Regions from separate parts of the Psychrobacillus sp. PGGUH221 genome, predicted to be linked through region 2. Evidence: predicted binding sites of a transcription regulator. Region 2 holds the regulator's gene; each other region holds the start of a gene.

The links. The regulator CtsR, encoded in region 2, represses protease genes until heat stress. The targets are predictions, from matches to a motif close to ATGGTCAATAAAGGTCAAACA.
Region 1: PGC35_RS01150 (ATP-dependent Clp protease ATP-binding subunit) is a predicted target of CtsR. The motif match lies at 1,839-1,859, and genes of this name have one in related genera.
Region 3: clpP (ATP-dependent Clp endopeptidase proteolytic subunit ClpP) is a predicted target of CtsR. The motif match lies at 1,853-1,873, and genes of this name have one in related genera.

The regions. Positions count from the first base shown of each region.
Region 1 covers NZ_JAQMHQ010000001.1:236,189-239,472, forward strand. The annotation lists gene PGC35_RS01150 (ATP-dependent Clp protease ATP-binding subunit) at 1-1,815, opposite strand, end outside; gene PGC35_RS01155 (Crp/Fnr family transcriptional regulator) at 1,969-2,664, shown strand; gene PGC35_RS01160 (metal-sulfur cluster assembly factor) at 2,702-3,010, opposite strand; gene PGC35_RS01165 (prolyl oligopeptidase family serine peptidase) at 3,061-3,284, opposite strand, start outside.
Region 2 covers NZ_JAQMHQ010000010.1:179,407-182,690, forward strand. The annotation lists gene rsgA (ribosome small subunit-dependent GTPase A) at 1-284, shown strand, start outside; gene PGC35_RS17575 (GNAT family N-acetyltransferase) at 307-756, shown strand; gene PGC35_RS17580 (CtsR family transcriptional regulator) at 928-1,395, shown strand; gene PGC35_RS17585 (UvrB/UvrC motif-containing protein) at 1,416-1,961, shown strand; gene mcsB (protein-arginine kinase McsB) at 1,951-3,045, shown strand; gene PGC35_RS17595 (ATP-dependent Clp protease ATP-binding subunit) at 3,042-3,284, shown strand, end outside.
Region 3 covers NZ_JAQMHQ010000009.1:127,378-130,661, forward strand. The annotation lists gene PGC35_RS15870 (catalase) at 1-938, shown strand, start outside; gene PGC35_RS15875 (hypothetical protein) at 1,049-1,231, opposite strand; tRNA gene PGC35_RS15880 (tRNA-Arg) at 1,719-1,790, opposite strand; gene clpP (ATP-dependent Clp endopeptidase proteolytic subunit ClpP) at 1,955-2,551, shown strand; gene PGC35_RS15890 (HPr family phosphocarrier protein) at 2,871-3,128, opposite strand; gene whiA (DNA-binding protein WhiA) at 3,148-3,284, opposite strand, start outside.

The DNA of each region.
Region 1 (3,284 bases), on a different contig from region 2:
TAACTCAGGTTTAAAATGGTCCCTTAACGCTGCCATTACAAGACTTTCTTCTTCTTCCCCGATGACTCCAGTTGTATTTCCAAGATATTGTGAACCAATATTAGAAGTTAGGATAACTACCGTATTTGTAAAATTAACTATTCTTCCTTGGCTATCTGTAATACGTCCATCATCCATTAGTTGTAATAATATATTCGCTACATCTGGATGAGCTTTTTCTATTTCATCTAATAGTACGACAGAATATGGATTTCGACGAACTGCTTCTGTTAATTGGCCACCTTCTTCGTACCCAATATATCCTGGAGGTGCTCCAACTAAACGAGAAACACTATGTTTCTCCATATATTCAGACATATCGATACGTATAAAATGCTCTTCCGAATCAAACAGGTTCGCAGCCAACGATTTAGCAAGTTCCGTTTTCCCTACACCTGTTGGACCTAAAAATAAGAAGGAACCAATTGGTTTTTTAGGATCCTTTATACCTGCTCTTGCACGCCAAACCGCTTCAGTTACTAATTGCACTGCTTGATCTTGTCCAATAACTCTTTCACCAAGTGTCTCTTTTAAACGAAGGAGTTTTTCTCTTTCTCCTTCGACCAATTTCGTTACTGGAATTCCTGTCCATCTTGATACAATAGAAGCAATTTCTTCTGAAGTGACTTCTTCACGTAACAAGCGAACATCAGATTGATCATTAATTTGTTGTTCATATCGTTGCAATTCTTTTTCTAATGAAGGTATTTTCCCATGCCGTAGCTCAGCTGCCTTGTTTAAATCATATTTATTTTCTGCTTCTTCCAGTTCTCTTCTAAATCGATCTAGTTCTTCTCTTTTTTGTTGAATGACCTGAATAGATTCTTTTTCCTGTTTCCATTTGTTTCGCATGTCACTTGTAGATTGTTCTAATTCCAATAGGTCTTGGCGTAACTGTTCAAGTCTTTTTTGACTGGCAGCATCTTTTTCTTTCATTAAGGCTTGTTCTTCAATTTGAAGCTGCATCATTTTTCGTGTTACTTCATCTAGCTCTTGGGGCATTGAATCAATTTCTGTTCGAATCATTGCACATGCTTCATCTACTAAATCGATTGCTTTGTCGGGTAAAAAACGTTCTGTAATGTATCTATTTGATAATTCCGCAGCTGCTATAATAGCTCTATCATGAATGCGCACACCATGATGTAATTCAAAGCGCTCTTTCAATCCACGTAAAATGGATACTGTATCTTCGACAGAAGGCTCTCGAACAAGCACTTGTTGAAATCTTCTTTCAAGTGCTGGATCCTTTTCAATATACAGGCGGTATTCATCTAAAGTGGTTGCTCCGATACAATGTAATTCTCCACGAGCAAGCATTGGTTTTAGCATGTTCCCCGCATCCATTGCACCGTCAGATTTTCCAGCACCTACTATTGTATGGATTTCATCTATAAATAATATAATTTGTCCATCACTTTCTTTAACTTGCTTCAAAACAGCTTGTAAACGCTCTTCAAATTCTCCGCGATATTTTGCACCTGCTATTAAAGAACTCATATCTAGCTCAAAAATTTCTTTTTCTTTTAGTCCTTCCGGTACATCTTTTCGTACAATTCGTTGCGCCAAACCTTCCACAATTGCAGTTTTTCCAACACCTGGCTCTCCAATTAGGACAGGATTATTTTTTGTTTTTCTAGATAATATACGAATAACATCCCGTATTTCTTGATCTCTTCCGATAACAGGGTCCATTTTTCCTTCTTTTACTGCGGTCACTAAATTGCGTCCATAAGTTTCTAATGGACTTTTTTCATCCTGTTGTTTCATTTGCATACCCAACCATCTCCTTTTGAAATAGTTTGACCTTTTTTGACTAATATAATTATAATATTTTCTTTTATTATTTGTAAAGAAAAGCGATTTTACCTATGTATATAGGGTTAATATGCTATTATTGTTATACAGATGGAAAGGTTGTGATTATTAATGAGCGAGAATACTCCTTTGTTTGAAGGTATAAATTCATTATTTGACCAATTTGGTTCCATTATGAAAATTGAAAAGGATCGCCCTATTTTTAATGAAGGAGAACGATCCGATGAAGTGTATTATATCGTTTCTGGATATGTTAGAATTACGAAGGATTCGGAGAGTGGACGAATATTTACTTTAAAAATTACCGGACCTGAAAGTATTATCGGTGAAACATCCGTTTTTTGTGAAACTGTATATCATGCAGTATCTGCACACGCTATCGAGCCAACGCAAATATATGCTCTTTCAAGAACACAACTGGAAAATTTTTTAACGTCTTCCCCTCCCCTTATGAAAGAATGGATGAAAATTGTACAAATAAATCATTTAAAGAATGAAACGAGATTTAGAGATTTATTGTTACACGGAAAAAAAGGAGCACTCTTTTCTACTTTAATACGACTTACCAATACGTATGGAATTCCTCAAAAAGATGGAAGTATCGTTATTGAACATCACTTAACTAATCAAGAATTAGCAAATTTTTGTGCAACTAGTCGAGAAGTTGTGAATCGAATGTTAAATGATTTAAAAAAATCAGGAATTGTTAATTTTAAAAAAGGTATAATAACCATTCACGATTTGGACTATTTACGTAAAGAAATTGAATGCGATAACTGTCCGTTACACATATGCAGAATAGATTAAAAGCGGAAGACGCCGTAAGGTGCTTCCGCTTTTCTTATTATCTTATTCCCAATGCAATTTTAGCATATCGAGACATATTTTCTTTTGACCATGGTGGATTGAAAACTATATTTACTTCTGTTTCTTTTACTTCAGGTAATTCGCCAAGTGCTGTTTTTACTTGATCCACAATCATTGGACCCATTGGGCATCCAATGGAAGTAAGAGTCATTGTTACGGTTGCAAGCCCCTCATCTGTCAAATCAACATCATATACTAAACCCAAATTGACAATATCAATACCGAGCTCAGGGTCAATAACGTTTTCTAGTGCACCCATCATACTGTCTTTCATATCTTGATCCATTTTTATAAAACCTCCCTGACACTTTATTTCATCATAACAAACTACGTTCTTTAAGCCAAATTGTTTGCTAGCCATTTCGTTACTTCAAGTAATCCTTTTCGGGTAACTGCATGCCCTGCTGATTTATCTTTTATAAATACTAAATTTTCATTTCCAAATTGTTTTACATAAGATTCAATAAAATATGCAGTCGGTTCAAAAGGAACAACCTGGTCTTTTACTCCGTGCCAAAAGAATAGGGGTTTATTTTCTAGATTCTTCATATGTATAGAAG
Region 2 (3,284 bases):
TATGGGAAAGTAGTGAAGGTGTAAGTGCAAGTTTTAAAGATATTGAAGAATTAGCAGATGAATGCCGCTTTCGTGATTGTAAACATCAAAAAGAGCCAGGATGTGCAATACGAGAAGCAATTTCGACAGGCTCCCTAAAAGAAGAGCGATATAAAAGCTATGTAAAGCTATTAAGAGAGCTTGCACATATCGAAAGAAAAAATGATATCGTAGCTCGAAAAGTAGAACGAGATAAATGGAAGCAAGTAACGAAAATACAAAGAAGTAATCATAAGAAAATATGATTGCTTTTAAAGGAGTTTTAATGTGATACAGATCCTTTTTCACCAAGAGGAAAAAGTTGCTGAGGAGATTTTAGAAATTCAACTACTTGCTTATAAAATTGAGGCAGAGCTGATAGAATTTGATGGAATTCCTCAGCTTCAGGATTCTATTCATGACATAATTATGTCAAAGGAAATTTTTATCGGATATTATGAAGAGATGCAGTTGATCGGCTTTATATCATTTATGAACACTGACGAACTTATAGATATTTGCAGACTCGTTGTACATCCGAACTTTTTTCGTAAAGGAATTGCATCCGCATTATTAAAGCATGTGTTAGAAATCAAAAAAGAAAATCAGCGAGTTGAAGTTTCAACTGGAGCAAAAAATACCCCTGCTATTCAGCTATACGAACGTTTCGGATTCAATATAATAAATGATATTGAAATAGAACCGAACTTCTTTATTACACAGTTAATTTACAAGTGAAATATTTATGGAATATAAGTCGTGGCTTTGATACAACCTAACTACTAACCAATCCGGTTAGTAGTTTTTTTGTTGTTTTTGATACGAATCGTATCAATTGCACATCTAAAAATTTCTCGTTATAATATAGTCAAAGTTAGTCAAAGTCAGTTTGCGAGAAGAGGTGAGAAGATGAAAAATATATCTGACATTATTGAAGGTTATTTGAAGTCAATTATAGAAGAAGAGAGTAAGGGGCAAATTGAAATAAAAAGAAGCGAAATTGCTGAAAAGTTTCAATGTGTTCCATCACAAATAAACTATGTGATTAATACTCGATTTACCCAAGATCGCGGTTATTTAGTAGAAAGTAAGCGTGGTGGTGGGGGATATATTCGAATTCTCCGCGTACGTGCGCATAACAAGGCTGATTTGATTGAGCATATAATAAAAAGCTTACAAAATGGTGCTTCTGAGTCGATGACGGAAGATATTGTATTTCGATTAATCGATGAAGAAGTCATTACAAAACGAGAAGCAAAGCTTATTTTAGCGGCGATGGATCGTACGACTCTTTCGATTCCGCTTCCTGCAAGAGATGAATTGAGATCTCGTATTTTAAGAGCCATGCTATTAACGATAAAATATGAAAAAAAGTGAATTAAACGGGGTGTTGAAAAGTGATTTGTGAAAATTGTAAACAAAGACCAGCGAAAGTAACGGTTACACAAGTGCATAACGGTGAACACTTTGAGAGACATTATTGTGAGGTCTGCGCTAATAGTCTCCACCCGTTTTACGTAGAGTATAAACAGGATCCACTCTCCCTACATCAGCTGCTGTCCAACTGGTTCAGTCATGCAGATCAGCAGCCGGTACACCAGAAACAAAGTAAACCACAATTAGTTTGTGATGAATGCGGTTGGTCCATCCAACGTTTTCTAGATGAAGGGAAGTTTGGTTGTGCTTCTTGCTACGATAGCTTTAGAAAACAACTGCCCAATGTATTTAAACGATTGCATAACGGTAATACTACGCATGTTGGTAAGGCGCCAGGAGCTCTTGGAGAGATACTAGAGATAAAGAAGAAAATTGAAGCTATTCGTTTGCAAATGAAAGATGCTATTGAAACAGAACGTTTCGAGGAAGCTGCTAAGTTAAGAGACGAGGTAAGAGAACTCGAAAGTAAGCTTGCCACGGGAGGTGACGAAACACATGTCGATTGAACGCTTTTTAGACAATTCTCCATCAAGCTGGATGGCGGGGAATGGAGAGCATTCAGATATAGTCATGAGTACTAGAATACGCTTAGCTAGAAACTTAAATGGCTTTCGCTTTCCGCTTGCATTTACCGAAGACGAAGCGCATAAAATTGACCAATCCGTTTCGGCTACTTTATTAGATGCAAATGAAGAGTTGCATGCAAATTTTACTTCTATACAAATAAAAGATTTATCTGAGTTAAGCCGTCAAGTTTTAGTAGAAAAGCATTTAATTAGTCCGAAACTAGCCAATTCACCAAAAACAGGGTCTGTATTACTATCAGATGATGAGTCTGTCAGTGTAATGGTCAATGAAGAAGATCATATCCGAATTCAGTGCTTGTTTCCAGGACTACAAATACAAGAAGCATACGATCAAGCTGATAAGATTGATCGATTATTAGAAAAAGAGTTACCATATGCGTTTGATGAACAATTTGGCTATTTAACAAGTTGTCCAACAAATACGGGAACAGGCTTACGAGCATCTGTTATGATGCATTTGCCCGCTTTGACAATGACAAAACAAATGAACCGAATCATTACAATTATTTCAAGACTAGGAATGGTTGTAAGAGGTATATACGGTGAGGGTAGCGAAGCGCTCGGCAATGTTTATCAAGTGTCCAATCAGACGACCCTAGGTAAAACAGAAGAGGATATACTTGCCGATCTTCAAAGTATTACCGAACAAATTATTCAAAAAGAAAGAGAAGCAAGAAATTCACTATTAAATCATTCTGCAAATACACTAGAAGATCGGCTATACCGTTCACTAGGAACGCTTTCTTTTGCTCGAATTATTTCGACAGAAGAAGCGGCAAAATGCTTATCAGATGTACGTTTAGGAATAGATATGGGACTTATTCAAGACGTAGATGTAACTATTTTGAATGAATGTATGGTGTTTATGCAACCTGGTTTTCTTCAAAAGTATGCTGAAACAACATTAAATGCTTCGGAACGAGATATGTTTCGAGCGAAGTTATTAAGGGAACGGTTGCAAATGGGAGAAAAACTGAATACAAAAGGAGAGGAACTTGCATGATGTTTAATCGATTTACACAAAGATCTCAAAAAGTACTACAACTAGCACAAGAAGAAGCTATTCGTTTAAAGCATGAATCTATTGGTACAGAACATATATTACTTGGTCTTATCCGAGAAGGAAGCGGAATTGCAGCAAAAGCGCTTGAAGCAATCGAAGTAGATCCGAAGGTTATTGAAGCTGGAATTGAAGAGTTAGTAGGGAAAGGGACAGAAGAAGTTGGCCCAATCGTTCATTAC
Region 3 (3,284 bases), on a different contig from region 2:
TGAATACATCTAATGAGCATAGCACTTTGCCAACTGAAGCAGTCGATGCACTAGAAAACATAGAAGGTAGGTTTCCCAGATCTCGTCGTGCCCATGCAAAAGGAATATATTACGAGGCAATTTTTAAACCAACAGGAAACGCAAAACCTTTTACGATTGCTGAGCATCTTCAAAACGAAGAAATCCCTGTGACTGTTCGGTTCTCAAATAGTCCTCCAAATCCATCAGCAGCTGATTTCCTTTCACCTGCTAAAGGTATGTCTGTCCACTTCCACTTACCAGATGGTAAAACAAGTCATTTAGTCAGCACGACAGTCCCCATGTTTGTAACGAAGAGTCCTGAAACATTTGTAGACATGCTAAAAACACTAACTGCCGACAAAACAGGTCTAGATAAGGTAGATTTAGGATTAGGTATAGTAAATATCTTAAAAAAATATCCCGATAGAAAAAACATTTTCGCCGCGCTTAAAGAACAAATGAAGCAACCACCAACAAGTTATGCACTCTTGAACTATTACCCTATACATGCCTTTTACTTTGTTAATAAAGATGGTAAGCAGCAAGCAATCAAATACGAGTGGCAACCTGTAAAACTAGTAGAGAGCTCCTCTAATTTGGATGTGAGTAAATCTTCACCAAACTATCTTAGCGAGGATCTCAACTCTCGATTGGCAAATGGCCCAGTTTCATTTAATTTAGTTATTCGATTAGGATTAGATAGCGACTCTACCGATGATCCTACCGATCCATGGCCAGATGATAGAGAAAAAATTGTAGTTGGACAACTTACATTATTAAAAGCCCTTCAACCGAAGGTAGAATTATTATTCGATCCGACGATTGTTGGAAAAGGCATTGAACTAACCAATGATCCAATCTTACACTTCCGTCATGAAGCTTACAGCGTTTCTTATAATAGACGGAACAATGAATAATAAGACACTCTACACATATAAAGCTATGTGTAGAGTGTTTTAAATGGTATCCTCTAAAAAGCCTATTGATCAATACAATGTTATCCAGAGTAACTTCTTATCAGAAGTTGCTAACCACCGAATCCGTTAAAACTTGCACTTTCCACCGTTTTTGCATCTCTTTTCGCATTTTCTACATTTTGGTTTACTTCTGGTGTATTGAATTCACTAAAGTCTTTCCGAATGAAATAGTCGTATCCGAAACCGATTAGAACAAACAATCCAGCGATCCCTAAAACAAATAGCCATAACATTTCTCCGACACCTCCTTTACGCCATTTATATTCTTCTATGCTACAAAAAAACTGCAAGAACTTTTATTAAAACCAAAAGGTCGAAATTGACAAATCTTCTACTAATAACTAATACGGTTGAATTGTAAATAGGTTCCAAATAAAAATAATTAAATTATTCCAACCTTCCGAACGCTTGATGTTTACTTAAGAGTTAACATGAATTCCGATTGAAGCAGGAATTATTTGGATAGACTTTGTACGTAATACAAATAGTGAGTTGTACTAAAAGTGAGGAAAAAGTATTTAGCTTCTGAGGTTAGCATATCTTTAAAGAGTACTACAGTGGAATAGGCTACATGTGAAAAAAATTATTATTCACACTTAGGAGCGGAAGGCGGTGGTTCTAGCAGGAAAAGTGGAACACCGATTATGCATTATAATAAAAAAAAATACTCTAAAACGTTGTTAACACAACATCTTAGAGTGATTTGAAAAAGCTAAAATACGCCCTCGGAGGGAATCGAACCCCCATCCCAAGAACCGGAATCTTGTGTCATATCCATTAAACTACGAGGGCAAGCGACCTTTCTATTATACAAATGGAATGCAAATAATTCAAGCTATCATTTCAATGCTTAATATTTGACCTTCCTTGACCTTAATGTGTATGATAAAGTTACAGCTGAGGGAACTTTTCTCAGTAATCAAATAATCAAACCACCTTTGAAGGAGGCAATCAGGATGAATTTAATTCCTACAGTTATTGAACAAACAAATCGTGGAGAACGTGCATATGACATCTACTCCCGATTATTAAAAGACCGTATTATTATGCTTGGAAGCGGTATCGATGATAACGTGGCTAACTCCATTGTTGCCCAACTATTATTCTTAGAAGCAGAAGATCCAGATAAAGATATTTCCATCTATATTAATAGCCCAGGCGGAAGTATTACAGCTGGTATGGCCATCTATGATACAATGCAGTTCATCAAACCAGATGTACAAACAATCTGCATCGGTATGGCTGCTTCCATGGGTGCTTTCCTTCTTACAGCCGGAGCAAAAGGAAAACGCTATGCACTTCCTAACGCAGAAGTAATGATTCACCAACCACTTGGTGGCGCTCAAGGGCAAGCAACGGAAATTGAAATTGCTGCTAAACGCATTTTATTTTTACGTGATAAATTAAATAACATTATTTCTGAACGCACTGGTCAACCTATTGAAGTAATCGCTAGAGACACAGATCGTGATAATTTCATGACTGCTGAACGTGCAAAAGAATATGGTTTAATCGACCATATTATCGACCGTAGCGAAATGAAAAAAGCATAATTAGAAAATCTTAAGTGATTAAGAATCATAAAAGAGTGGAGGGAAATGACTTTGGTCAACCCCTCCACTCTTTTTTATAGATTACGATGTGTGAAACATCTCATTGGCCAGAAAACCTTTTATGTGGACAGAAAATGTTTTATACGGTCAGTAATTCTTTTATCCAGACACATTTATAACTATCCGGTCAGAAATAACTTTATCCGGTCACAAACATTGTAAGCCCATGTAAAGAACCCTTAGCATATCCACTATAATAAAAAGCCTAAATAAAAAGACCGCCTTTTCGTCTAAGCTGACTAGTTGGGCGCTCTCTTTTTTAATTTTCATGAGAAATAAATTTTGCTAATGCCTCTACTGCTTCTTCCTCGTCCGAACCATCTGCACTCAATGTTACGGTGATTCCTTTACTGATAGCTAGGCTCATAATTCCCATGATACTTTTTGCATTTACTTTCTTCGCATCTTTTTCTAAATAAACATCTGCAATATAACGATTAGCCTCTTGGACAAATAAAGCTGCCTGTCTCGCTTGTAGTCCGGCTGGTAATTTGACTTCGACTTGTTTTTCTGTCATTTTTCTACGCTCCATTTCCCTAAATTGTCTCGCCTCTACGAAGTGCGTCTGCAATTTCATCTATTTTACGCAAACGATGATTTATTCCTGATTTACTCACATTTCCAGTGGAAACCATTTCACCTAATTCTTTCAATGTAACATCTTGGTATTCAA